4 regions of the Bacteroides zhangwenhongii genome follow, and region 4 is predicted to be linked to each of the others. Evidence: riboswitches for the same ligand, from Rfam matches in the RefSeq annotation. Region 4 holds a riboswitch; each other region holds the start of a gene.
The links. Region 4 has a riboswitch for cobalamin ahead of GD630_RS20530 (TonB-dependent receptor). Riboswitches for the same ligand answer to the same signal wherever they lie in the genome.
Positions count from the first base shown of each region.

Region 1: linked by a shared signal. The riboswitch ahead of accC (acetyl-CoA carboxylase biotin carboxylase subunit) and the one ahead of GD630_RS20530 (TonB-dependent receptor) in region 4 are both predicted to bind cobalamin.
Region 2: linked by a shared signal. The riboswitch ahead of GD630_RS09205 (TonB-dependent receptor plug domain-containing protein) and the one ahead of GD630_RS20530 (TonB-dependent receptor) in region 4 are both predicted to bind cobalamin.
Region 3: linked by a shared signal. The riboswitch ahead of GD630_RS20060 (anaerobic ribonucleoside triphosphate reductase) and the one ahead of GD630_RS20530 (TonB-dependent receptor) in region 4 are both predicted to bind cobalamin.

Region 1 is NZ_CP059856.1:5,011,014-5,017,201, forward strand. It holds gene GD630_RS19820 (thioredoxin family protein) at 1-136, opposite strand, end outside; gene GD630_RS19825 (pyridoxamine 5'-phosphate oxidase family protein) at 232-714, opposite strand; cobalamin riboswitch at 850-1,053, shown strand; gene accC (acetyl-CoA carboxylase biotin carboxylase subunit) at 1,186-2,697, shown strand; gene GD630_RS19835 (acetyl-CoA carboxylase biotin carboxyl carrier protein subunit) at 2,721-3,230, shown strand; gene GD630_RS19840 (acyl-CoA carboxylase subunit beta) at 3,234-4,769, shown strand; gene GD630_RS19845 (N-acetylmuramoyl-L-alanine amidase family protein) at 5,345-6,188, opposite strand, start outside.
Region 2 is NZ_CP059856.1:2,265,050-2,271,237, reverse strand. It holds gene GD630_RS09215 (DUF5074 domain-containing protein) at 1-583, opposite strand, end outside; gene GD630_RS09210 (YncE family protein) at 618-2,636, opposite strand; gene GD630_RS09205 (TonB-dependent receptor plug domain-containing protein) at 2,639-4,678, opposite strand; cobalamin riboswitch at 4,850-5,053, opposite strand; gene GD630_RS09200 (ATP-binding protein) at 5,140-6,188, opposite strand, start outside.
Region 3 is NZ_CP059856.1:5,079,003-5,085,190, forward strand. It holds gene GD630_RS20035 (outer membrane protein assembly factor BamD) at 1-753, shown strand, start outside; gene GD630_RS20040 (DUF3843 family protein) at 873-1,874, opposite strand; gene ruvA (Holliday junction branch migration protein RuvA) at 1,877-2,482, opposite strand; gene GD630_RS20050 (diaminopimelate dehydrogenase) at 2,670-3,569, shown strand; gene trhA (PAQR family membrane homeostasis protein TrhA) at 3,590-4,240, shown strand; cobalamin riboswitch at 4,620-4,809, shown strand; gene GD630_RS20060 (anaerobic ribonucleoside triphosphate reductase) at 4,839-6,188, shown strand, end outside.
Region 4 is NZ_CP059856.1:5,192,200-5,198,387, forward strand. It holds gene GD630_RS20510 (outer membrane beta-barrel protein) at 1-752, opposite strand, end outside; gene GD630_RS20515 (ABC transporter substrate-binding protein) at 1,113-2,249, shown strand; gene GD630_RS20520 (FecCD family ABC transporter permease) at 2,312-3,328, shown strand; gene GD630_RS20525 (ABC transporter ATP-binding protein) at 3,325-4,080, shown strand; cobalamin riboswitch at 4,175-4,392, shown strand; gene GD630_RS20530 (TonB-dependent receptor) at 4,530-6,188, shown strand, end outside.

The DNA.
Region 1 (6,188 bases), 180 kb from region 4:
TCTTAAATTCTTCAACAACCGGTTTCATACGTTGGCAATGAGGACACCACGTTGCATAAAACTCTGCCATTACCCAATCACCGTTAGCCAGTTTCTCCTGATTTCTTTCTTCACGAGCTATTTTCTTTTCTTTCATACGAATATCTCCTTTTTTATTAATTATTATCAACTTAACAATATCAGGAGAAATATAGTTTAGAAAAGTAGCAAGGTTACACACTAATTAAAGAATCAAACCCGTTTACATTTGCCCGACCAGTTATCAATATCCAGACGAATGATCTCCGTGCGATGGAAAGACTTCTCCGCATACTTCATTCCTACCACTTTATCTTCCGGAGAGAGTTTATCCAACAGCAGTTCAAGCGCCTTCATCCGTTCGGCTTCCGAAAGTCCAGTATGGGCTGTCCCTGTCAGTACAATACTCTCATACCCCGTCGTAAACTTGTCGGGAACAAGATGAGTGGCTCCTACCACACAAAAAGAAACTCTCTCACAAGCAGAGATACAACGCAGTTTCTCTCCTTCGGGTGCACAATGAATATAAATAGAACGAGCACCATCCCACACATAATTGACAGGAATTCCATAACCGCCGCCTCCTACTGCCTGCATCGACAATATTCCGTATTCTGCAGTTTGTAATAAACGAAGAGCTTTTTCTTCTTCCAGCAGACGATCCTGGCGCCTGACGGGTTCATTTAAATATTTCATTTTTACTATATAATTAATGACATTACAAAGATATACAATATTCTTAATCGAAGACAAATCCCCGTTTTAAAGATAAGCATTGCACAAAAATGAAACTTTCGTGCAAAAAAGGAACATCTTATTTAATATTTATTTATCTTTGCCCCCCGAAATGGTTCAGAATCCGTATCCAACGGACGACGATTAATAGGGAATCGGGTGTAAGTCCCGGACAGTCCCGCTGCTGTGAAGCTCTGTTCAATGTCTTATAATTGAACTAATTTAACGCCACTGATGTTAATCGGGAAGGCAAATAAGACAAGAGTCAGTCAGAAGACCTGCCATTTTGTGTAAGACGCTCCCCTCCTCGTGGGTTAGGAGAAAGAGCATCACTTGTTAAGCCCCAAATCAAAAAAATACTGTTTTTCGTCGGGTGGAGTATGTCCATTAGATAGGAAGACATTAATAAGTATGTACTTAATTGAAAAAAGTATGATAAAAAAAATCTTAGTAGCCAATCGCGGTGAAATTGCCGTAAGGGTGATGCGCTCCTGCCGGGAGATGGAGATAACGAGTATCGCTATCTTTTCCGAAGCAGACCGGACCGCGAAGCACGTGCTTTATGCAGACGAAGCTTATTGCGTAGGGCCGGCAGCATCCAAAGAGAGTTATCTGAATATAGAAAAAATCATCGAAGTGGCGAAAGCAGCTCATGCGGACGCCATCCATCCGGGTTACGGCTTCTTGTCCGAGAATGCTACCTTCGCCCGTCGATGTCAGGAAGAAGGAATCATCTTTATCGGACCTAATCCGGAAACAATGGAAGCCATGGGGGATAAAATTGCTGCCCGTATCAAAATGATCGAGGCGGGAGTACCCGTTGTTCCCGGCACACAAGACAATTTGAAAAGTGTGGAAGAAGCCATAGAGCTTTGCAATAAGATCGGATATCCGGTGATGCTGAAAGCTTCTATGGGCGGTGGTGGAAAAGGTATGCGCCTCATCCACAGTGCCGAAGAAGTGGAAGAAGCTTATACCACTGCCAAGAGCGAATCGTTGTCTTCCTTTGGCGACGACACGGTTTATCTGGAGAAGTTCGTTGAAGAGCCTCATCACATCGAGTTCCAGATTCTTGGTGACAAACATGGAAATGTCATTCATCTGTGCGAACGCGAATGTTCCGTGCAACGCCGTAACCAGAAAATCGTAGAGGAGACTCCTTCGGTTTTCGTCACTCCCGAACTGCGGAAAGATATGGGTGAAAAGGCGGTAGCTGCGGCTAAAGCGGTGAACTATATCGGTGCGGGTACTATCGAATTTCTTGTTGACAAACACCGCAACTATTATTTCCTTGAGATGAACACCCGTTTACAGGTGGAGCATCCGATTACGGAAGAAGTGATTGGGGTAGATTTGGTGAAAGAGCAGATTAAAGTTGCCGACGGACAGGTGCTTCAACTGAAACAAGAAAATATTCAGCAACGCGGACACGCTATTGAGTGTCGTATTTGTGCCGAAGATACAGAAATGAATTTCATGCCGAGCCCGGGCATCATCAAACAGATTACAGAGCCGAACAGTATCGGTGTACGTATCGACAGTTATGTGTACGAGGGATATGAAATTCCAATCTACTACGACCCGATGATCGGTAAACTGATTGTATGGGCTACCAACCGCGAATACGCTATCGAGCGGATGCGCCGCGTACTCCACGAATATAAGTTGACCGGTGTGAAAAACAATATCAGCTATCTGCGTGCCATCATGGACACTCCCGATTTCGTGGAAGGTCACTATGACACAGGATTCATTGCCAAGAATGGCGAACACTTGAAACAATGTATCATGCGCACCAGCGAACGTGCTGAAAACATTGCCATGATTGCCGCATACATAGACTACCTGATGAATCTCGAAGAGAACAAAGGTGATGCAACGGATAACCGTCCTATCAGTAAATGGAAGGAATTCGGGTTGCACAAAGGTGTATTAAGAATCTAAATTATAACGCAGAGAATTCGATTATGGAAATTCATATAGGAGACCGTGTGGCCGAAATAGAATTGGTCAGCAAAGAAGATAACAAAGTGGTACTCACCATTGACGGGAAGCCTTTCGAGGCTGATGTTGTGATGGCGGAAAACGGGACCTGCAACATTCTGATGGATGGCCGCAGTGCAAATGCCCAATTAATTCGACGTGAAAACGGGAAAAGCTATAAAGTAAACACTCATTATAGCAGTTTTAATGTCGAAATCGTAGACAGTCAAGCAAAATACCTGCGTATGCGCAAGAAAGGGGAAGCAGAACAAAACGACAGTATCATTTCCCCAATGCCGGGCAAAGTAGTAAAAATCCCCGTAACAGTAGGTCAGGAAATGAAAGCTGGAGATACGGTTATCGTTATCGAAGCCATGAAGATGCAGAGCAACTACAAGGTAACTTCCGACTGCCGCATCAAAGAAATACTGGTCCGGGAAGGAGATAACATCACCGGTGACCAGACATTAATAACTCTTGAAACAATCGATTAAAAAATGGAAGAAAAAAATAAAGCATACGCCACGTTTGAAGAACGTGACCGCATCGCTTCACTCGGTGGAGGCGCTGCCAAAATAGAGAAACAACACGAAAGCGGGAAGATGACTGCCCGCGAACGTATCGATATGCTGTTGGACAAAGGTACATTTGTGGAACTGGACAAACTGATGGTTCATCGTTGCACCAACTACGGCATGGACAAGAATAAAATTCCGGGAGACGGTATCGTGTCAGGTTATGGAAAGATAGACGGACGTCAGGTGTTCGTTTATGCCTATGACTTCACCGTTTACGGCGGTTCTCTATCGGCTTCCAACGCAAAAAAAATTGTAAAAGTCCAACAACTTGCCTTGAAGAACGGCGCTCCGATTATCGCCCTGAACGATTCAGGCGGCGCACGTATCCAGGAAGGCATCGAGAGCCTTTCCGGTTATGCGGACATCTTCTATCAGAACACGATGGCGAGCGGTGTGATTCCGCAGATTTCAGCTATTCTCGGTCCTTGTGCCGGAGGCGCCTGCTACTCTCCTGCCCTTACCGACTTTATATTTATGGTAAAAGAACAAAGCCATATGTTCGTGACCGGTCCCGATGTTGTGAAAACCGTCATTCATGAGGAAGTGAGCAAAGAAGAACTAGGTGGTGCTATGGCACATAGCAGTAAGAGCGGTGTTACTCATTTCATGTGCAACACGGAAGAAGAGCTACTGATGAGCATACGTGAGCTGCTTTCGTTCTTGCCTCAGAACAATATGGACGAGACCAGAAAACAGAACTGTACAGATGAAATAAATCATGAAGACACCACTTTGGATACCATTGTCCCCACAGATCCGAATGTTCCGTATGATATGAAAGATATTATCGAGCGAGTGGTAGACAACGGTTATTTCTTTGAAGTCATGCCGAACTTCGCCAAAAATATCATTATCGGTTTTGCTCGTCTGGCAGGACGTTCGGTAGGCATTGTCGCCAACCAACCCGCCTACCTTGCCGGAGTACTTGATATTGACGCCAGTGACAAAGCAAGTCGCTTCATCCGTTTCTGCGATTGTTTCAATATCCCATTGATTACCTTTGAAGATGTTCCGGGATTCCTTCCGGGATATACACAGGAAAATAACGGCATTATCCGTCACGGAGCAAAAATCGTTTATGCATTTGCGGAAGCTACCGTTCCCAAACTCACCGTCATTACCCGCAAAGCCTACGGTGGCGCTTACATCGTCATGAACTCCAAGCAGACAGGAGCCGATGTAAACTTCGCTTATCCAAGTGCCGAAATCGCAGTGATGGGAGCAGACGGTGCCATCAATATCTTGTTCCGTAAGGCTGACGAAGCAACGAAAGCTAAAGAGCTGGAAGCTTACAAAGAAAAATTCGCAACTCCTTATCAAGCTGCCGAATTGGGATATATTGACGAAATTATTTATCCGAGGCAGACTCGTAAACGTCTGATTCAGGCACTGGAGATGACAGAAAATAAGATGCAGACAAATCCGCCTAAAAAACACGGTAATATGCCCTTATAACAACTAGATAAGGTGCTGTGCAAGGCAGCACCAGCCCAACGGACTTACGGAATATCCTACTATCATATCAGGACTTTCGTAAGTCCGTTTTTTATTCCCGAAAGGTTCTTTCCGACCAATACCAAAAAACGGCACCTCGATTCACATCGCAGCACCGTCACAACACAAACACAAAATAAAACACGACAAAACTACTATGCAATCTTCCTGTTATGCCGGGGAGGCATATCTTGCTTGACTTATCTATATTCGCATACCCATAAGAAGCTTTATCAGGCGATTTGCATTATTATAACAAACAGTTATATGTTTTGTTCATGAGAAATCAAAAAAAATAAGGGAACACAACCGGACATTACTAAAAAACGGTACTCCGATTCACATCGCAGCACCGTCACAACACAAACACAAAATAAAACACGACAAAACTACTATGCAATCTTCCTGTTATGCCGGGGAGGCATATCTTGCTTGACTTATCTATATTCGCATACCCATAAGAAGCTTTATCAGGTGATTTGCATTATTAAAACAAGCAGTTATATGTTTTGTTCATAAAAAACAGACTCTTCTACTTATTTTTTCTCTTTATGATCCTTTAAAAAGCCCTCCATCAGCCATTTAGCCAATGCCTGTCGGTTGGAATTTATCACTAACCGGCGTTGATCGAAAGTATTTTGAATATTGCCCAACTCCACAAAGACAGAAACGGGAGTGGTACGGGAAAGCACATACAGATTACGACCACTCACAGTGCCGGAAAAGCCTCGGTTGGGCTGATGCTTATCATATTTCGATTCAAATGTATCTTTCATATTATTCGCCAACCGTTTGCTATGCGCTTTCTTGTTCGAATGATAGAAAAAGACATCAGTTTGCTTTCCCTTGCTTCGACTATCCACATGGATAAAGATAGCCCTGCAATAGGCATAGTTTTTACGGTCTTTCTGATATAAAGCGTTGATCTTATTGCAACGCTGCTGAAGACGTTGTACCTGATTCAATGGAATCGGATCCCCCATACAAGTTTCGCGCTTACTGTTGGACAGATACGATTCATCACGAATTCCATCCTTGGCGTCCTGAATGATAATACGCACGTCAGCACCTTCCTGCATCAGAACACGCGCCAGACGAAGAGCAATATCATATGCATATTCGTCTTCGTGAAGCTCATGCCTTCCTGCCCGTCCGATAGCTCCGGGATCGGGACCGCCATGTCCGCTGACCACATAGAAACAAGCACCGGCAAGACGATTGGAAGTAACCTTGACATTTGCCAATTCCTTACCGAACAAAGGCTCGTTAATAGTAGTTCCCAAATTTGTGTTTTTTGATTTCTCTTTGGGAGGAATAATATAACTCACCCCTACTTTAAGTACATTCTTTTTCCCCAGTTTCTTTTTATTCAGCTCTATA
Region 2 (6,188 bases), 2.3 Mb from region 4:
TAATTTTTTTAAGTGTTTCAGCATTCGCTACAATGACTCCCATCGTTGATTTGTTATTAAATGCTCCTTGACTGACAATATAAATTTTCCCGTTATTTATGTACAGGTCTTGACTAACATCCCCTAGATGGCTATTGTTTACTTCAAAATAAGCTTCTTTTGTTATTTCATAATTGGGGGAAATAAATATTAAATGGCTATTTGTTCTTCCGGCACTCCCTTCATTTAATATAAATGTTCCTTTTTTGTATTTACCATATACATTAATTTTTAGGGTTGCGCTTTCTTCAGTTTCGTTTGTGAAAACAGTAAGTGTGATTATGTGTTCTCCCAACTTTTCACTAGAGAAGTTGAATGTAGCTTCGTTTGATTTTACTTCATTATCAACTTTCCATTCAATTTTGGGAGTTATATTACACTCGTATTGGGCAACAAGTGTTAATATACCATTCTGTACTATTTCAGTTATTTCTTGTTCATTTGCAATGCTTACACTGGATAAACTTACTTTTGTGTCATCATCAGAACAAGCAGCGAAACCTAGTGATAAGGTTATTAGCATTAATACAAAATACTTTTTCATTCTTCTTTTAATTAAATAATTTATACATAATTGTTTATTGTTTCCCAAAATGTAAATCTTCAATAGCTTGTATTTCGGTTGAAATTTCTCCCATCCACCCTGTATTTTGATTGACAGCTGTGTAAATTCTAACGAAATCAATGCCATCTAATTGAACGGGATGTCCGTTTTTGTCTACTGCCCAGTCTATTTGAAATTTACTTTTTTCTGTGTTATTAGGGTGATTGTCTGCATATCCGTATGGATAGCAGTATCCTACCCAATGTTCTGGCATATCTTCACGAGGTTCATTCACAGCGTTATCTTTCAAACGGCTACCATGGAATGTCATCTCGTTCTCTTCTATCCATAATGGATAATATGAATTGGTAGTATAGAAATCATTTCTGTTTACATATCCCTCGTTTCCTTGATTATCTGTCCATTTAACTTTATCCAATATTGATGTGGGACGGTGATAAGTAATAGTATAATTTTTTATAGTTGCGGAAGACGTATATTCGCTGCCGGCAAGCTCATACCATTCATCATCAGGTAACTGGTTACCATTAACATCTTTCGAAACTAATACAATGCCTGGCTCTGAGCTTCCACCAAGCTTTCCGGTTAATGTCCCGAATGCGTCATAGTACGCGTTGCCATATATTTTGAAATCATATTGTCCGGGAACGTTAGGTACTGTATGATCAAATCCTACCGTGATATAACCTCCGTATGCTCCAAGACTAAGAAGACATAGGTCTGGATCTTTGAGTAGCTCTTCTGCGTATTTTCTCACATCTTCAGATGTATAGTTTTCTTTATAAGCAGTTGTGGATGTATTCATAAATTGGCAGGGAGCCGGTCTGTATTCCAATACTCTATTGGCAAATGCAGAGGGGGCATTCGGATCCGAGTCCTCTTCACTGCTGTCTCCTGATGATACTTTGTTGCTGAACACAACGGTATTAGGGTTCAGTCCGACACGGTTGATTCTGAATTGCAACTGTCCGTTCTGATTGAAGCAAAGTATGTCACCGGTTATGGTGTAACTATATGCTTCCGTTATGTAGATATTATCACTGTATGGATTGATATTAATACCGTAAGGGGTGTTGATCCGGGTTCCGTCTGTGATAAAGTTGTTGCGTATAGTCTGTCCGGTCTTTAGATTGAAAACCTTGATAGAAGATGATTCTGTATTGTAGTTGTAATTATATAAATAAGCGATATTGCCACTGATTGCAAAATTCATGACTTTTTCGTCATAAATATGTGCTACTTCATCTGTTCTGCAGTCTATCTTTACAAAGTGGAAGTCACCATCTGCTATGTTATTTCCATGAGTAGCTACATAAACTGTTTCGTCTGGTCCTGGTATAATACATCCGGGATTGGGACCGACTGTTATTTTCTTTATTTCTGTAAAGGAAGTGATGTCGATCACGGAAACTGTATTGTCTACACCTAAACCAGCCGAATAATCTAGACCACCGGAATTGGATACATATAGTTTGTCATTTTGTATACAGATATTTTCCGGGTTTCTTCCGGCTTTTGTCAAGGCATCTATTTCTAAGGAAGTAGTGTCGATCCGTGCAACGGTACCATCGTATGAACATACGTATGCCTTGTCTTTATGAAACGTGATATGGCGTGGCTGTCGTGAACTGCCGTTTTTTGCCAGCATAGGGATTTGTTTGATAGAAACTCCTGTTTGGAAGTCTATTACTTCAATGGTGCTGGATACATTGACTACAATGTATAATTTGCCACCATATAATGCCATATCATTGGCTGTATCACCCAACCCTCGTTTGTTTAGGTCCTTGAAGTAATTTTTAGTAAGCTTTCCTTTTTTGAACGAATAACGAGCCAAAGAACTGTTATTCAAGTTAAACAATCCTTCGCTTAATATATATAGCTCTGCAGTTCCGGTTTCGGAGATATTACTGCCATCAATGTTGGAGATAGATGGCTTGTCCTCCATATCATCACAGGCAATGAATAACAGTAAGAGCATCCATAACCATGTCTGCAATATATATTTTCTATTTATGGTTATTTGTTTCATAGTTAATATTTGATACTGAACGTTGCTCTAACAGAACGTCCGGGCATTGGAAAGTTCTTGATAATCTCATAATTGTTATTGGCTATATTTAATACTTCTATATGAATAGAAGTATTAATCTTCCGTATAGTTAACTCCTTCCCCACAGAGATACTATGGTCACTATAACTCTCCATTCTATTCTCTGTGATATTTTCTCCTTGTGTATATCGTTTTCCTGAGAACAGGAATGAGTAAGATAAATTAACCCAAGACGTCTCGATACCTACCTGTCCCGAACCGGAAACACGGGGGGTATAAGCTATCTGATGTTTGTAAGTTCTCCCTTCTTCGGAAGCAGGGTCGGAGTTGGTTACGTCCAAAGCCCGTTGGTATGTATAATTCCCCGAAAAATTGATACGGAGCTTTTCACAAGGCTGGAGGGACACGTTGCCTGTGACATCAATGCCTTTGATTTCTACACTGCCGAGATTTCTCATACTCCAGACAGCAAGGTTCTTGGTAGGATAGGCAATGATTTTATCCGTTATCTTGTTGTAATACGCATCAACAGTTGCCGAGAGATAAGGCAGGAACGGGCATACATCCTTACTGTATGTCAGACCGATATTATACTGCCGTGCATTCTCCGGTTTCAGCTTGTTGTTTCCAGTTTCACCGTAGTATAAATCGTTGAAGCTTGGCAGGCGAAAGATATCTTTGTAGAAAATTCTGATACGGAATTCTTCCTTGTCGAAAGGCTTGAACGAAGCGCTGACATACGGAGAAAGTTTACGGTGATTACCTGCACTTCCCCCTTTATCGGCCTGCTCGTAGATGACGGTTGCCAAAGCGGATGCAGAGAGAGTAAGCCAATTGTTTACATATTTTCCCGCAAAAGCTGTCAGCCACGAATAGCGCGTAGGATGGGCAAAGTCATTCAGATTGGCATTCATCGTGTTGATACTTCCGTCAGAAGAAAGCGAAAAAGACAAATTATTCAATAACCTGTAAAGCACGGACCCCGAAAGGTAATACTCCTGCTGGTAATAACTGTTCTCTATTTCTCCGGTAGAACCTTTGTAATCGGGATCTAAATAACGTTGATAGCTCCAATTCCACTTGGCAGAAGTCTGGAACACCCATTGCCGGTTAAATTCTTTCTTATATTGACTTTGAATAAATGTGTTCTTGTCCCAAAGACGTTGTGAAGAATGAGTATAATAGAAAGTTGTGGCATTGGGCAATCCGCGGGAAGATTGGAAATAATAGGCTTTTAGCCTCCATTGTTCTTTGTCGGAGAAGTTTCCGTAAAGCCCGGCTTCTGCACGAAATGTCTGTACATCCGTGTTCTTTCGCTTTTCCCGTGAACTCAGATCCCCTTCTTCATTTCCGTAATATAAGGTATATGGATAATGCCCGTCCGATGACATCCATTCGCCGTTGGCAGATACAGTCCATTTCCGACTGATCCGTTGTTCCAATAACAGACTGGGATTGACCAATCCCCATGAACCGGTCTTGAAAGACGCACTTATATTCGTGTGCTTTCCGTCCTCAAATCGGGGAGTGAGTGTTTGTATATTCAGTATTCCTGCTGAAGCAAAAAAACGGGCAGGCTGGAAGATGTTGTCGCTTTGACCGTTACTCAACGACAGTTGGTCGACATTATCGAGAGAGAAGCGTCCAAGGTCGATTTGTCCCGTTTGACAGTCAGTCAGTGTGATTCCGTCGTAACCTACAGCAGTATGTTGCGCACCCAGACTTCGTATGGATATCGTTTTCAGTCCGCCGATTCCCCCGTAATCTTTCACAGTTACTCCTGCAAAATGTTTCACGGCATCGGAAACCTGCAGGGCATTCAGATTCTTTAAAGCGTCTTTGGAAAATATCTGTAATGGGGCGGTAGAGCGAATCTCACGGGTCTGATAAATATCGGAAACGGTTATTTCGGGGATGTAATAGGTACGTGCGGTATCCACCCTTTGCTGTTGTGCAAAAAGTGAAGTCGATAAAAACAGGTTGCAGCTTACTGCAAAGATTGCTAAAGTCCTCTTTTCCATTTCCTCTTTTTTAGGTTTAAAAGTGTCCGGGCGAAATCCCTTCGACCGGACACGCATAAATAAACTTTTGGCAGAGTTTATTACAACATACTTTCTCTGAATCAGAATGATGAATGAAATGATAGACGGAATTGTCCGGTTCATTAGATTCAACGCTTTTTCCTCGAAAGCAGTGAAATTGGTTGCATGGCAGGTCTTCTGACTTGTTCCTGTTGCGAGCGCCTTCCCGGAAATTCTTCTTCCAGTGGCTAAAAGTAGGTTGCTTGCAACATAATATAGAACTTACAGCAGCGGGACTGTTCAGGATTTACACCTGATTCCCTTTTAATCGCTTTCCTCGTGTGAGGTCTGCGAACCAATGCGCGACAAAGATAGGTAGTTTATTTGTTTTTTGCAAGGAGTTATGGATGTAATAACAGATATTCTTCAACAGCTTGTGCGGTAATGGCTTTTTAAGTGGTTTATCTCTCTTTTGCCAATGTAAATACAAATTCCAGTCCGCCTCCCTGATTATTTTTCGCAGAGATACTTCCCCCGTGAATGATAACCGCATTCTTTACAATGGCCAATCCCAATCCTGTCCCGCCCAATTTCCGTGACCGCCCTTTGTCTACCCGGTAGAAGCGTTCAAAGAGTCGGTTCAGATGTTCGGGTGACACACCCACACCGGTATCGGCAAAGCTGAAATAGTAGAAACCTTCATCTTCGCGGAAACAGTTTATATTGATTTGGATATTTGTTCCGGCGTATGCAATGGCATTATCCATCAGATTGCGGAATATGGAATAAATCAGCGAATAATTTCCTTTGATTTGTATGCTCTTCTTTAAGGAATTGACAACCGTGATATGCTTCTCGTCCAGTTCCAGTGCAACCTCATTGATGATGTTGCCCACCAATAAGCTGATGTCCACCCGTTCCATATCAATCATGTTGGCAGCTTCGTCCATGCGGGTTAGTACGGATATATCCCTTAGCAACCGGCTCAGTCGGTTACTTTGGGCATAGCAGCGTTCCAGAAAAACATTAATTTTCTCACGCGGGATATTCTCGTTGCTGACAATCGTCTCCAGATACCCTTGAATACTGCTGACAGGAGTTTTCAATTCGTGGGCAATGTTCTGTGTCAATTGCCGTTTCAAGTTTATCTGTTCTTCTTCCTGAGTGACATCATTGATCGAAATCTCAAAGCTGGCATCTTGAAAGATGATACATTCCACGATAAAGGTTCGTCCGTTTTTATTGATTGTGACAGACATTCTCTTTTCGTCTTTTCCTCCTGAGCGCTGTCTTTGGTTCTTGTTGATGAAGTGGATGATCTCTTTCAGTTCGCTGATAGCAAAGACTTCTTCCGTAGTTTCCAGGTTGGAGTCTGAAATCAGATTACTGTATTGGGTAAAGAGGTTGTTGACCAGAATCTCCTTTTTGTCTTTCGTAAATACTCCCAGTCCTTCATGCGAAATCTGGAGGTGAGTGATCAATTTCTCACGTTCGATGTAAAGTGCCTCTT
Region 3 (6,188 bases), 110 kb from region 4:
ATGGTCGCCCAAGCGGCCTACGAACGTGGCGACTATGAAGAAGCCAAGTCGCAGATCGACAGTATCAAGATTTTGTATCCCAAAGCGTTCGAGGCACGCAAAGCGGGACAGGCATTGATGCTGGATGTAGAGACGAAAGCGCAGCAGAAAACGCTTGCTTACCTGGACAGCGCCCTCCGGGCCAAGACTGAGGAGTTTAACGCCATCAAAGACAAATTCATCCTTGAGAAAGATGCGGAATACCAACAGGTGGGCAATTATCTATGGCCTACGCAGACTGTCGAAAAAAACATGCACCGTTCTTTCCTCCGCTTTCAGGTGGACGAACTGGGCAAGATGAGCATGACTTCCATCTACTGCGGTTCCGGCAACATCCATCACGTAGGGGTCAAAGTGATTGCTCCCGACGGCAGCTTCGCAGAAACTCCCGCCTCCAAAGACAGCTACGAGACAGCCGACATGAACGAGAAAATAGAGAAAGCGGACTATAAACTGGGGGAGGACGGTAACGTTATCGGCTTCATCAACTTCAACAAGGACAAGAATATCCGTGTGGAATTTATCGGCGACCGCTCCTATAAAACGACTATGAGCCCGACCGACCGCCAGGCTGCGGCAAATGTCTACGAATTGGCGCAAATCCTCTCCGCCATGCAGGAGATAAAGAAAGAACAGGAAGCCGCCAACTTGAAAATCGGATTTATCAATAAGAAGAAAGAACGGAAAGCACAGGAAGAACCGACGGATAAATAATGAAAGCCATCACTCTAAGATAAAAAGACAGACGGGTCACTTCACCCGTCTGTTCAATTGATTATTAGCCTTTCCGGCAAAAGGGTTGTTACTTTTCTTGATCGGCATAACGCTACCTATTAGTCCCCTTCATAAAATTCTCTCAGGAACCAGCGAGCCACGAAGTCCCAGTTGTCGTGAAGCAATGCCTTTCCGTTCTCAAACGGGAATTGCGCCTCCGGCAACAAGTTATGTTCCATGCCATACTTTAACAAATCGAACGGGCACAATCCCCCTTCACAGAACATCTCGTATGCTTCCTCCTCCGTTGTCGCAGCGTCATACAACGGATTATTCCCCGCTGCAAAGTATTTGGCAACATCCGGAGCCACCAGCACGCCTTTCAGATTGCCATAGACAACAAAGTTGTCAAACTCCGCCAGTTCGGGCAACAAAGCCTCTTCATCGTCTTCCCATTTCAGAGAATGGACGAAGAAAAACTTCAGGGCATCATACGAGTCAAAGAACATGAGCGGTTCGCCCTTACCGGCTTCCAGAAAATGTTCCACATCCGCCGGCAATGCCGCTCCCGGCACAATCTCAGGCAGAGGTTCACGTTCCTTTTCCATCAGCCTCCTGTCCATCATCCAGTTCGAAGCCAGTTCATCACTGATAGGAGCCGACTCGAAAGCCGCATCCAGACGTTCGTAAAGTACGTCCGCCAACTCAAGCAACGTCTCATCCAACGGATTCTCCACGTCGTTGAACGGGAAACTGTCACTGCTCGTCGAACTGAGCGCCCACAGAAGAAAAGCGATATCCTCACGGTTAATCTCGTCCGGCAAGTAATCCTCCGTCAACGAATAGAACGGCAGATAACGACCATAACTCCTCTTATGCCAATGGATAAACTCCCGCCAGTTTCCCGCATCCGCCACGCAGTCCTCCAGATACAGAGCGCACGTCAGAGCCAACCGACGCTGGTCTTCCGCTACGTCCGGGTTTCCTTCATACAAAGGGAAAGTCATCACCAACGGCAACAGCTCATTGGCCAACCCCATGTACCACTCGTCCGTATCCGTTTTCTTCGTCCGGTGGTGAATCTCAAGCCACGGGCGCATATAAATCTTTGATTGCCTCATCATTATAATCGTTTCAAAGCCAGTTTAATAACCTTTTCCACCGGAGCTTCCGGCTCTTCCATCAAGATAGCCAGCACCACCTTCTGCGAAGGCGCAGCAGCAAAGCCAAGCATCGTCAATGCAGCCACAGCTTCCTCCTGCACTTCCGCGTTGGCAGCCTGCAGCAGCATACCGCCAACGGCACTTCCACCGGCAGCGGACGCTCCCATTGTCTTTATCTTATCTTTCAGGTCGACAATCACCCGTTGCGCAGTCTTCAGCCCGATTCCCTTCACCGTCTTCAACAAGTTCGCATTCTCGGTACTGATGACGTTTACCAGCTCGGCAGGCGAAAGGGCGGAGAGGATCATACGCGCCGTATTCCCGCCAATGCCCGACACGGAAATCAGCAACAGGAAAATCTCCCTCTCCTGCTTCTCGGCAAATCCGTAGAGCACATAAGCGTCCTCACGAATGGCTTCATATATATACAACTTACAGGTTTTCTTTCCCTGAATGGCCGAATAGGTGTTCAGAGATATATTGGCGGCATAGCCCACCCCGTTACAGTCGATCACTGCGGTTGCCGGACTAAGTTCGGCAAGCTCGCCTCTAATGTATTCTATCATAACGGGTACAAAGATAAAACTTTCTCACCACAGATTACACTGATTCTCACAGATTATTCTTTTGTACATCAGATACGAAGAATATGAAAAAAATAAAAATATTAAAGCAGATGAACCAAAGTTAGTAGTAAATTGTTTACTTTTGCAGGCAAAAGAAAGAAATTTGTTCATTAAAACCAAGAAAAGAATGAAAAAAGTAAGAGCTGTCATCGTTGGTTATGGCAACATTGGACATTATGTACTTGAAGCGCTTCAGGCAGCACCTGATTTCGAAATAGCCGGAGTCGTTCGCCGTGCCGGAGCAGAGAACAAACCGGAAGAGTTAGCAAACTACGCAGTAGTGAAGGACATAAAAGAGCTGGGAGAGGTAGACGTAGCTATTCTTTGCACGCCGACCCGCAGCGTAGAGAAATATGCCAAAGAATACTTGGCGATGGGCATTAATACAGTGGACAGTTTCGATATCCATACCGGCATCGTAGACTTGCGCCGTACACTAAACGCTACCGCCAAAGAGCATAAAGCCGTATCGATCATCTCTGCCGGATGGGATCCGGGAAGTGACTCCATCGTACGCACCATGCTGGAAGCGATCGCTCCGAAAGGCATCACGTACACGAACTTCGGTCCGGGTATGAGCATGGGACACACCGTAGCCGTGAAAGCGATTGACGGAGTGAAGGCTGCCCTTTCCATGACTATTCCGACCGGAACGGGAATCCACCGCCGTATGGTATACATCGAACTGAAAGAGGGATATAAATTCGAAGAAGTAGCTGCTGCCATCAAAGCAGATCCTTACTTTGTGAACGATGAAACACACGTGAAACTCGTTCCGAGCGTAGACGCCCTGCTCGACATGGGACACGGCGTGAACCTGACCCGCAAGGGCGTATCCGGCAAAACCCAGAACCAGTTGTTCGAATTCAATATGCGTATCAACAACCCCGCACTGACCGCACAGGTATTGGTGTGCGTGGCGCGCGCTTCCATGAAACAGCAACCGGGATGTTACACAATGGTAGAAATTCCGGTAATCGACCTCCTTCCGGGCGACCGCGAAGAGTGGATCGGACATTTGGTGTAGTCGGGTTTAGTCGAGCGACATTGAAAAACAAACGATATAGCAACCGGGAAGAATGGGCGAACACCCTCAGCCATGGGGCAGGCATTCTTCTCGGAATCGTAGCAGGATATTTCTTACTGCGAAAAGCTTCCGTTGCTGCTGATCCGCAATGGGCAGTGCCCTGCGTGATTGTCTATCTGGCGGGAATGCTTTCTTCTTACGTCAGTTCTACCTGGTATCACGGCAGTCGTCCGGGAGCACTGAAAGAACAGCTCCGTAAATTTGACCACGGAGCCATCTATCTGCACATAGCAGGCACTTATACTCCGTTCACACTACTCGTCTTGCGCCATGCAGGCGGTTGGGGATGGGGTATTTTCGCATTTGTCTGGCTGTCCGCCATTGCCGGTTTCATCCTTAGTTTCAAAAAGCTGAAAGAACATAGCAATCTCGAAACGGTTTGTTATGTGGGTATGGGGGCATGTATACTGGTGGCAATGAAGCCTCTTCTCGATCAGTTGGAAATGACCGGTGCCTCCCCCGCTTTCTGGTGGCTGATAGGCGGAGGCATTTCATACATTACAGGAGCTGTATTCTATTCGCTGCGCAAGCCTTATATGCACGCCGCTTTCCATCTGTTCTGTCTCGGCGGAAGCGTAGGGCACATCGTGGCGATCTGGCTGGTTTTATAAAGGACGCATACGGACAAAAAAAAAGGCCATCTATCCCAGACAGCCAATCTTTATTAACCTTAAATCTAATACTATGAAAAACACACTACAAAGATACGGACTTTCCTCATATCTCCAAATTTTCGAGGCAAAGCAGGAACATTTATAACACGGTTTAATAGATATCAGATATTCGTTAACATTTAACGTAGTTAAATCTAAAAATTAACGAATGGCCCATCATAATATAGACAAGAAGAACAACGGAGAGTTTCACACAACTTTTAAAGAATAACTTAAAGAAAAGTTTTCCAAAACGGAAAACTTTCTGTATCAGCAAGAAAGAAAAGTTTCCCAAAATTTAATGTTAAAAGCGAACCAAGCTATTGGATTATCTTCTATCTTTGTATCCGGTTTCGGAACTAAAAAGAGGTTTAGTCAATGAGGGAACGCTGTGCAAATCGGCGACAGTACCCGCTGCTGTAATTCTCTAAGAATCCGCACGGTAAGCCACTGCATCGACAACGGATGTGGGAAGGTGTTGCGGGGGAGGGATAAGTCAGAAGACCTGCCGGAATCAGAATCAACTTATTATTAATCACTTTCGGGAGTTAAAGTTATGAACTACGCGGAAATTTGTATCATCAAACGTGATGGTAAAAGAGAAGATTTCTCTATCAGTAAGATCAAGAATGCGATCAGTAAGGCATTCAATGCAACCGGTATCCAGGATGAACAGCAGTTGGTGGCTGACATCACGATGAACGTAATCAGCCAATTTGCCACCCCTACCATTACCGTAGAGGAGATTCAGGACTTGGTGGAAAAAGCATTGATGAAGGTGCGCCCTGAAGTAGCGAAGAAGTACATTATCTATCGCGAATGGCGGAACACGGAACGGGACAAGAAAACCCAGATGAAGCACGTGATGGACGGTATCGTCGCCATCGACAAGAACGATGTCAATCTGAGCAACGCCAACATGAGCAGCCACACGCCTGCCGGGCAAATGATGACTTTCGCCTCCGAAGTGACCAAAGATTATACCTATAAATACCTGTTGCCGAAACGTTTTGCGGAAGCACACCAATTGGGCGACATCCACATCCACGACTTGGATTACTATCCGACAAAGACGACGACCTGCATCCAGTATGACATGGACGACCTCTTTGAACGCGGATTCCGTACCAAGAACGGAAGTATCCGCACGCCACAGAGCATTCAGAGCTACGCCACGCTGGCAACCATCATTTTCCAAACCAACCAGAACGAGCAACACGGAGGACAGGCAATCCCCGCCTTCGATTTCTTCATGGCGAAAGGAGTAGCGAAGTCGTTCCGCAAACATCTGGCTTCGTTCATCAACTTCTACGTGGCGATGGAAAACGGAAGCCAGGCGGACGAAAAGGCTATCCGCACGTTGATCGAGGAGTATCTTCCCTCCATCAAGTCCACCGAAACCGAACGTGAGACATTACGCATCGCTCTGATAGCCTTGCAGATCATCATAGACAAGGAACACCTCGCAAGAATTGTGGAAAAGGCTTATCAGCAGACTCGCAAGGACACGCATCAGGCGATGGAGGGATTTATCCACAACCTGAACACGATGCACTCTCGCGGAGGTAACCAGGTGGTATTCAGCTCGATAAACTACGGTACGGACACTTCCGCCGAAGGCCGCATGGTAATTGAAGAGTTACTGAAAGCCACAATCGAGGGACTGGGCACACGAGGCGAAGTGCCCGTCTTCCCCATTCAGATTTTCAAGGTGAAGGACGGGGTGTCTTACTCGGAAAAGGATTTTGAAAAGGCTATGAAAGCGGAAAACATAGAAGAGGCCATGAACGACCGTTACGAAGCTCCCAACTTCGATCTGCTGCTGAAAGCCTGCCAGACAACCGCAAAAGCGTTGTTCCCGAACTTCATGTTCCTCGACACGCCTTTCAACACGAACGAGAAATGG
Region 4 (6,188 bases):
ACCTGTCCTTCCAGGTCCTTCTTTTTATTATTTCCATATCCTACCGTCGCATTCGTCAGCCAAGTCTTGTTCAGTTCATCTTTAGTCTGAAGATCAAGCACATACTTTTTCTCTCCAGAACTGATTCCGGTAAACTCTTCTTCTTTTGATTTCTTATCATATACTTTCAGCTTGCTAATCAAGTTTGCCGGCAGATTTTCGAGCGCCGTTTTCTTATCCCCCGAGAAAAAGGATTCTCCATTGACATTGATTTCACTGATAGCCTGACCGTTGTAGGTTAACGAATGATCTTTCTTATTATACACCAATCCCGGAACACGTTTCACCAGATCCTCCAGATAAGAACCTTCGGGAGTTTTATAGGCAGCAGCATTGATAACGGTAGTATCTCCCTTCATCTCCACTTCTTTCAATTTTCCCGTGATTGTCACTTCCCCGATTTGTATATCATCATCCTTCAGTGTGACCGCCCCAACATTCACAGACAGCGAATCACTTAATATGCGGTATGCGGATTCCATTCCCATGAAGGAGACTTTCAACAAATATTGCCTTCTGTTCTGCGGCTGATATTTAAGAACAAAACGACCGTTCTTATCACTTGTCGTACCTTTCACAAAAGTGGAATCCTCCTTTTGCAAGACAACAACACTAGCTGAAGGTAAAGACTGTAGCTTATCACTTCCTGCTTCCAACGTCTGTACTCTGCCTTTGACAGTTCTCGTCTGTTGAGCATATAAAATTGTATGCATACAACATAACAACAAAAGCAATCCAATCATCCTATTAATTTCCATGTCGATAAGCTAGTCTCTTTTAGTAGTTTTACAAGGGTAAAAGTACACAATCCAACTATGATTCAAGAGAAAGTTCTGTGAAAAATCCCAAAAGCTCCCCACATTCTTGTTTACCTCCAAATTTTCATTTGGACATTATTCTAATAAAGAATTCAAAGTCAATATCGATATCAAACGAGATAAGACCGAAATTTCGCTATATGCGATATATAAATAAGTAGCAATTTTGTAGAAACGGAATAATAACATATTAGAAAACAATTCATATATTTGCACGATATGTTCACAAGATTGTTACAACCAAATGTAAATAAAATGATAAAACAATCCATTTACACTTTCATTCTATTCTCCTTGCTATTTTTGACAAGTTGTATTTCTAACAAGAAGACTTCTCTCGAAGCATTCAATCAAGATATATATACTCCTGAATATGCGGCAGGATTTAAGATATTAGGCTCAACCAATGTCCAAAGTACTCTGATACAGGTATTCAACCCATGGCAGGGATCCAAAGAGGTAGAAATGTCCTACTTCATATCACGAAATGGAGAGCAGGCACCCACCGGATTCACCGGTCCTACCATTCCTGCCGGAGCAAAGCGCATTGTATGTATGTCTTCTTCCTACATCGCCATGCTCGATGCACTAGGACAGGTAAACCGAATCGTGGCGGTATCGGGCATCGACTATGTATCGAACCCATATATCCTTGCGCATAAGGACTCTATCAAGGACATGGGACCTGAGATGAATTATGAACTGTTGCTGGGATTGAAGCCGGACATCGTTCTGCTATACGGTATCGGAGACGCACAGACCGCCATAACGGACAAGCTGAAAGAGCTATCCATTCCCTATATTTATATGGGTGAATACTTGGAGGAATCACCGCTAGGCAAAGCCGAATGGATGGTTGTTTTGTCCGAACTGACGGACAGCCGAGAGAAGGGTATCGAAATATTCAGTGAAATTCCGAAGCGTTATCTGTCATTGAAAGCACTCACGGAATCGGTCGGACAATGCCCGACAGTTATGTTCAACATGCCGTGGAACGACAGTTGGGTGATGCCTTCTACAAAAAGCTATATGGCGCAACTGGTAGCGGATGCGGGTGCAGAGTATATCTACAAAGAAAACAGTTCCAACAGTTCAACCCCGATTGGACTGGAAACGGCTTACGGGCTGATACAAAAAGCGGATTATTGGATTAATGTAGGTTCGGCAACGAGTCTGGATGAGTTGAAAACCGTCAATCCGAAATTCGCAGATGCGAAAGCTGTACGTGAACGGACGGTTTATAATAATAATTTGCGGCTGACCCCGACGGGCGGTAATGATTACTGGGAATCGGCAGTGGTACACCCTGACATGGTTCTACGCGACCTGATTCATATCTTCCATCCAGAACTGGTACCGGATTCACTCTATTATTACAGGCATCTGGAATGAAACGAACCTATGCCTAGAAGAATGATCGAATCTTTATTTGCCAAACGTACTCGCAATTCCAGATGAAGCAACCTCATAAACATACCGCCCTTTTATTTATTGCATTAGGTATCGTTGCCGTACTATTATTATTGATAGACATGGCAACAGGAGATACGTACATCCCTATCTTGAAAGTATGGGCGGTGCTCACCGGCGGCGAATATGACGAAACGACGCGCAATATCCTACTTTCCATCCGGTTCATACGGGTAGTAGTGGCGGGACTGATAGGCGTGGCGCTTTCCGTCAGCGGCCTGCAGATGCAGACAGTTTTTCAGAATCCGCTGGCAGACCCTTATCTGCTGGGAGTCAGTTCGGGCGCAGGACTGGGAGTGGCTCTGTTTATACTAGGCACTCCGTTGCTCGGATGGACGAACTTCCCGCTTCTCCAATCAATGGGTATCGTCGGTTCGGGATGGATAGGAACGACTGTCATCCTATTGGGAGTAGCCGTCATCAGCCGGAAAGTGAAAAATATTCTCGGCGTGCTGATTATGGGGGTTATGATAGGATACGTGGCAGGTGCCATTATCCAGATTCTGCAATATCTGAGTTCTGCCGAACAACTGAAAATGTTCACGCTTTGGTCGATGGGCTCGCTCAGCCATATCACTGCCACCCAACTGGGAGTCATGATTCCGATGTTGTGCATAGGTCTGCTGATCTCCGTAGCTTGCATCAAGTCACTGAACCTATTGCTGCTCGGTGAGAACTACGCGCGGACAATGGGAATGAACATCAAGCGTTCACGCACCTTCATTTTCGTTTCTACCGCATTGCTGACAGGAACGGTCACTGCTTTCTGCGGTCCGGTAGGTTTCATCGGGCTGGCTGTGCCACACGTCACCCGGTTGCTGTTCAACAATGCCGACCACCGGATACTTGTTCCCGGCACCATGTTGACGGGACTTATCAGTATGCTTCTCTGTGACATTATCGCCAAGAGCTTCCTGCTCCCGGTGAACTGCATCACTGCCCTGCTGGGTGTTCCGGTTATTTTATGGGTAATCGCTAAAAACTTGCGTAGATTCAAATGATAGAGCTTAAAGAACTGACATTAGGGTATGGACAGCGTACGCTGTTAGAGATGGTAAATGCCCGGATGACGGGCGGACAACTCATCGCCCTGCTGGGACGCAACGGGGCAGGAAAGAGTACATTGCTCCGTGCCATGATGGGACTGGAAAAGCCACAGTCGGGAGAAATCATCCTACAAGGCAAGAAAATAGCCTCGTTGAAACCGGAAAAACTAGCCCGTAGCATCAGCTTTGTAACGACAGACAAAGTACGCATCGCCAATCTTCGCTGTAAAGATGTAGTGTCTATGGGGCGCGCCCCTTATACAAACTGGATCGGACAACTACGACCGGAAGACGAAATGCGGGTAGATACTGCCATACAGCTGGTCGGTATGTCCGCTTATGCGGAAAAAACCATGGATAAGATGTCCGACGGCGAATGTCAACGAATCATGATTGCCCGGGCGTTAGCCCAGGACACCCCTGTCATCCTGCTCGACGAACCCACCGCCTTTCTCGACTTGCCTAACCGTTACGAACTCTGCCTGCTCCTGAAGAGACTGGCACAGGAAGAGGACAAATGTATCCTATTTTCCACACACGACCTCGACATAGCGCTGTCACTCTGCGACTCTATCATGCTGATAGACAACCCGCATATGTATACACTGCCTACTCCGGAAATGGTAGCGAGCGGACATATCGAAAGACTGTTCCGAAACGAGTCGGTGACATTCGACGCACAAAAGATGAGGGTACGTATAAAATAAACATTTTATCACTAGGATAAAAATATAAATAATAAAATATGATTCTCGTAAGCTGATTTTTTAGCCAAACAAGATAAAGTTATTAATAAATTCTCTAACTTTGTGGCGTTAAGGTTTCTTGTTACAGTATATACACTGTTAAGGAATTAAAAGGGAATGCCGTGTAAACCGGCAACAGAACCTGCTGCTGTAAATCTCCGCTCCTTGTAATCAGAGAGCAAAATTGCAACACGAAAGTCACTGGATAGTTTATCTGGGAAGGCGTTGCAAAATGGGATGAGTCAGAAGACCTGCCTTGATGCTCTGATTTACACCTGCGGGATTTCGGGTAGTAGTCAAATAGAAAATAAGCAATTATCTTTTATTTGGTATAATAGCTATATGTCCGTTTGTGTAGATTGAATTCAGATCTGAACAAACGGATTTTTTATACCTATAAAATAAAAGACATGCTTTCTATTCAAGTCCATTCATACAATAAGCATTGTATCCATTTACGGTGGATATTATGTTTGATTCTATCTCTATTTACCACATTACCGGCCATTTCCCAGTCCAGAGTTCGGCATCAGACTTCTCTGTCTGATACACTTCTCAAACTCAAAGAAGTTACTATCTACAGCAACCGGATACAAAAAAAGATGTCTCCTGTACAGATTCTGTCCGGCAAAGAACTGGAGAAGCTCAATGTTTACTCCGTTGCTGATGCTTTGCGCTACTTTTCCGGAGTACAGATAAAAGATTACGGAGGTATTGGAGGACTAAAAACCGTCAATATACGAAGTATGGGCAGTCATCATGTCGGAGTATTTTATGATGGTATTGAATTAGGAAATGCGCAAAATGGAGTCGTCGATCTAGGCCGGTTTTCATTAGATAATATGGAAGTCATTTCACTGTATAATGGTCAAAAAAGTGCCATCTTCCAACCTGCCAAAGATTATAGTTCCGCAAGTGCCATATATATGCAGACACGAAAGCCCATATTCAAAGGGGAAAAGAAAAACAATCTGAACATCGGGGTGAAAGGCGGTTCATTCTCCACCATCAATCCGTCACTACTTTGGGAACACCGTTTCAACGAACGAATAAGCAGTTCCATCAGTACGGAGTATATGTATACATCAGGACGATATAAATTCACATACGCCAAGAAAGATGGTTACGACACAACAGCTGTTCGTCAAAATGGAGACGTAAGAATGTTACGTTTGGAGAATGCATTCTTCGGAAAAGTCCCCAAAGGAGAATGGAAAGCCAAAGCATACCTATACAACTCGGAACGGGGATACCCCGGAGCTGCGGTAAGAGAAGAACCGGGTAAGTTTCGCCATCAGGACCGGCAATGGGATACCAATCTGTTTGTGCAAGGATCTTTTCAAAACTATTTTAAGCCTTGGTACAGTCTGCTAGCCAACGGAAAATATGCTTATGACTATCTCCACTATTTATCCGATCCCAGACTGGATGTCACCACCATGTATGTAGACAATCACTACCGACAGCAAGAAATCTATGCTTCGGCCGCCCATTTATTCACCATCTATCCCTGGTGGAGTATGTCATTATCCAACGATTTTCAATGGAATACATTACGGGCCGATCTCATAGATTTTGTCTATCCAACCCGTAATACAATCCTGACTTCTGCTGCCACGTCCTTTGACTTCAACCGCCTCATGTTGCAGGCGAGCCTGTTATATACTCATGTCGACGACAATACACGTACCAAAGGAGCCAATGCAGGCACCAAAAACAAATACACTCCGTCTGTCATAGCCACCTGGCAACCATTGACCAAGCTCCCTCTGAATGTACGAGCCTTTTATAAGAAAGTCTTTCGTATGCCGACTCTCAATGATTTGTATTATACTTTTATAGGCAATAAGGACTTAAAACCAGAATATACCACCCAATACGATGTGGGTATCACTTTCTCTCACACCTGGAATAACCATTGGCTGAAAAGCCTGGACTTACAAATAGATGGTTACTATAATGAAGTAGATGATAAAATCATTGCCATGCCTACCTCCAACCAGTTCCGTTGGACTATGATTAATCTCGGACATGTGGAAATTCGGGGATTAGACGCAGCCATACGAGGA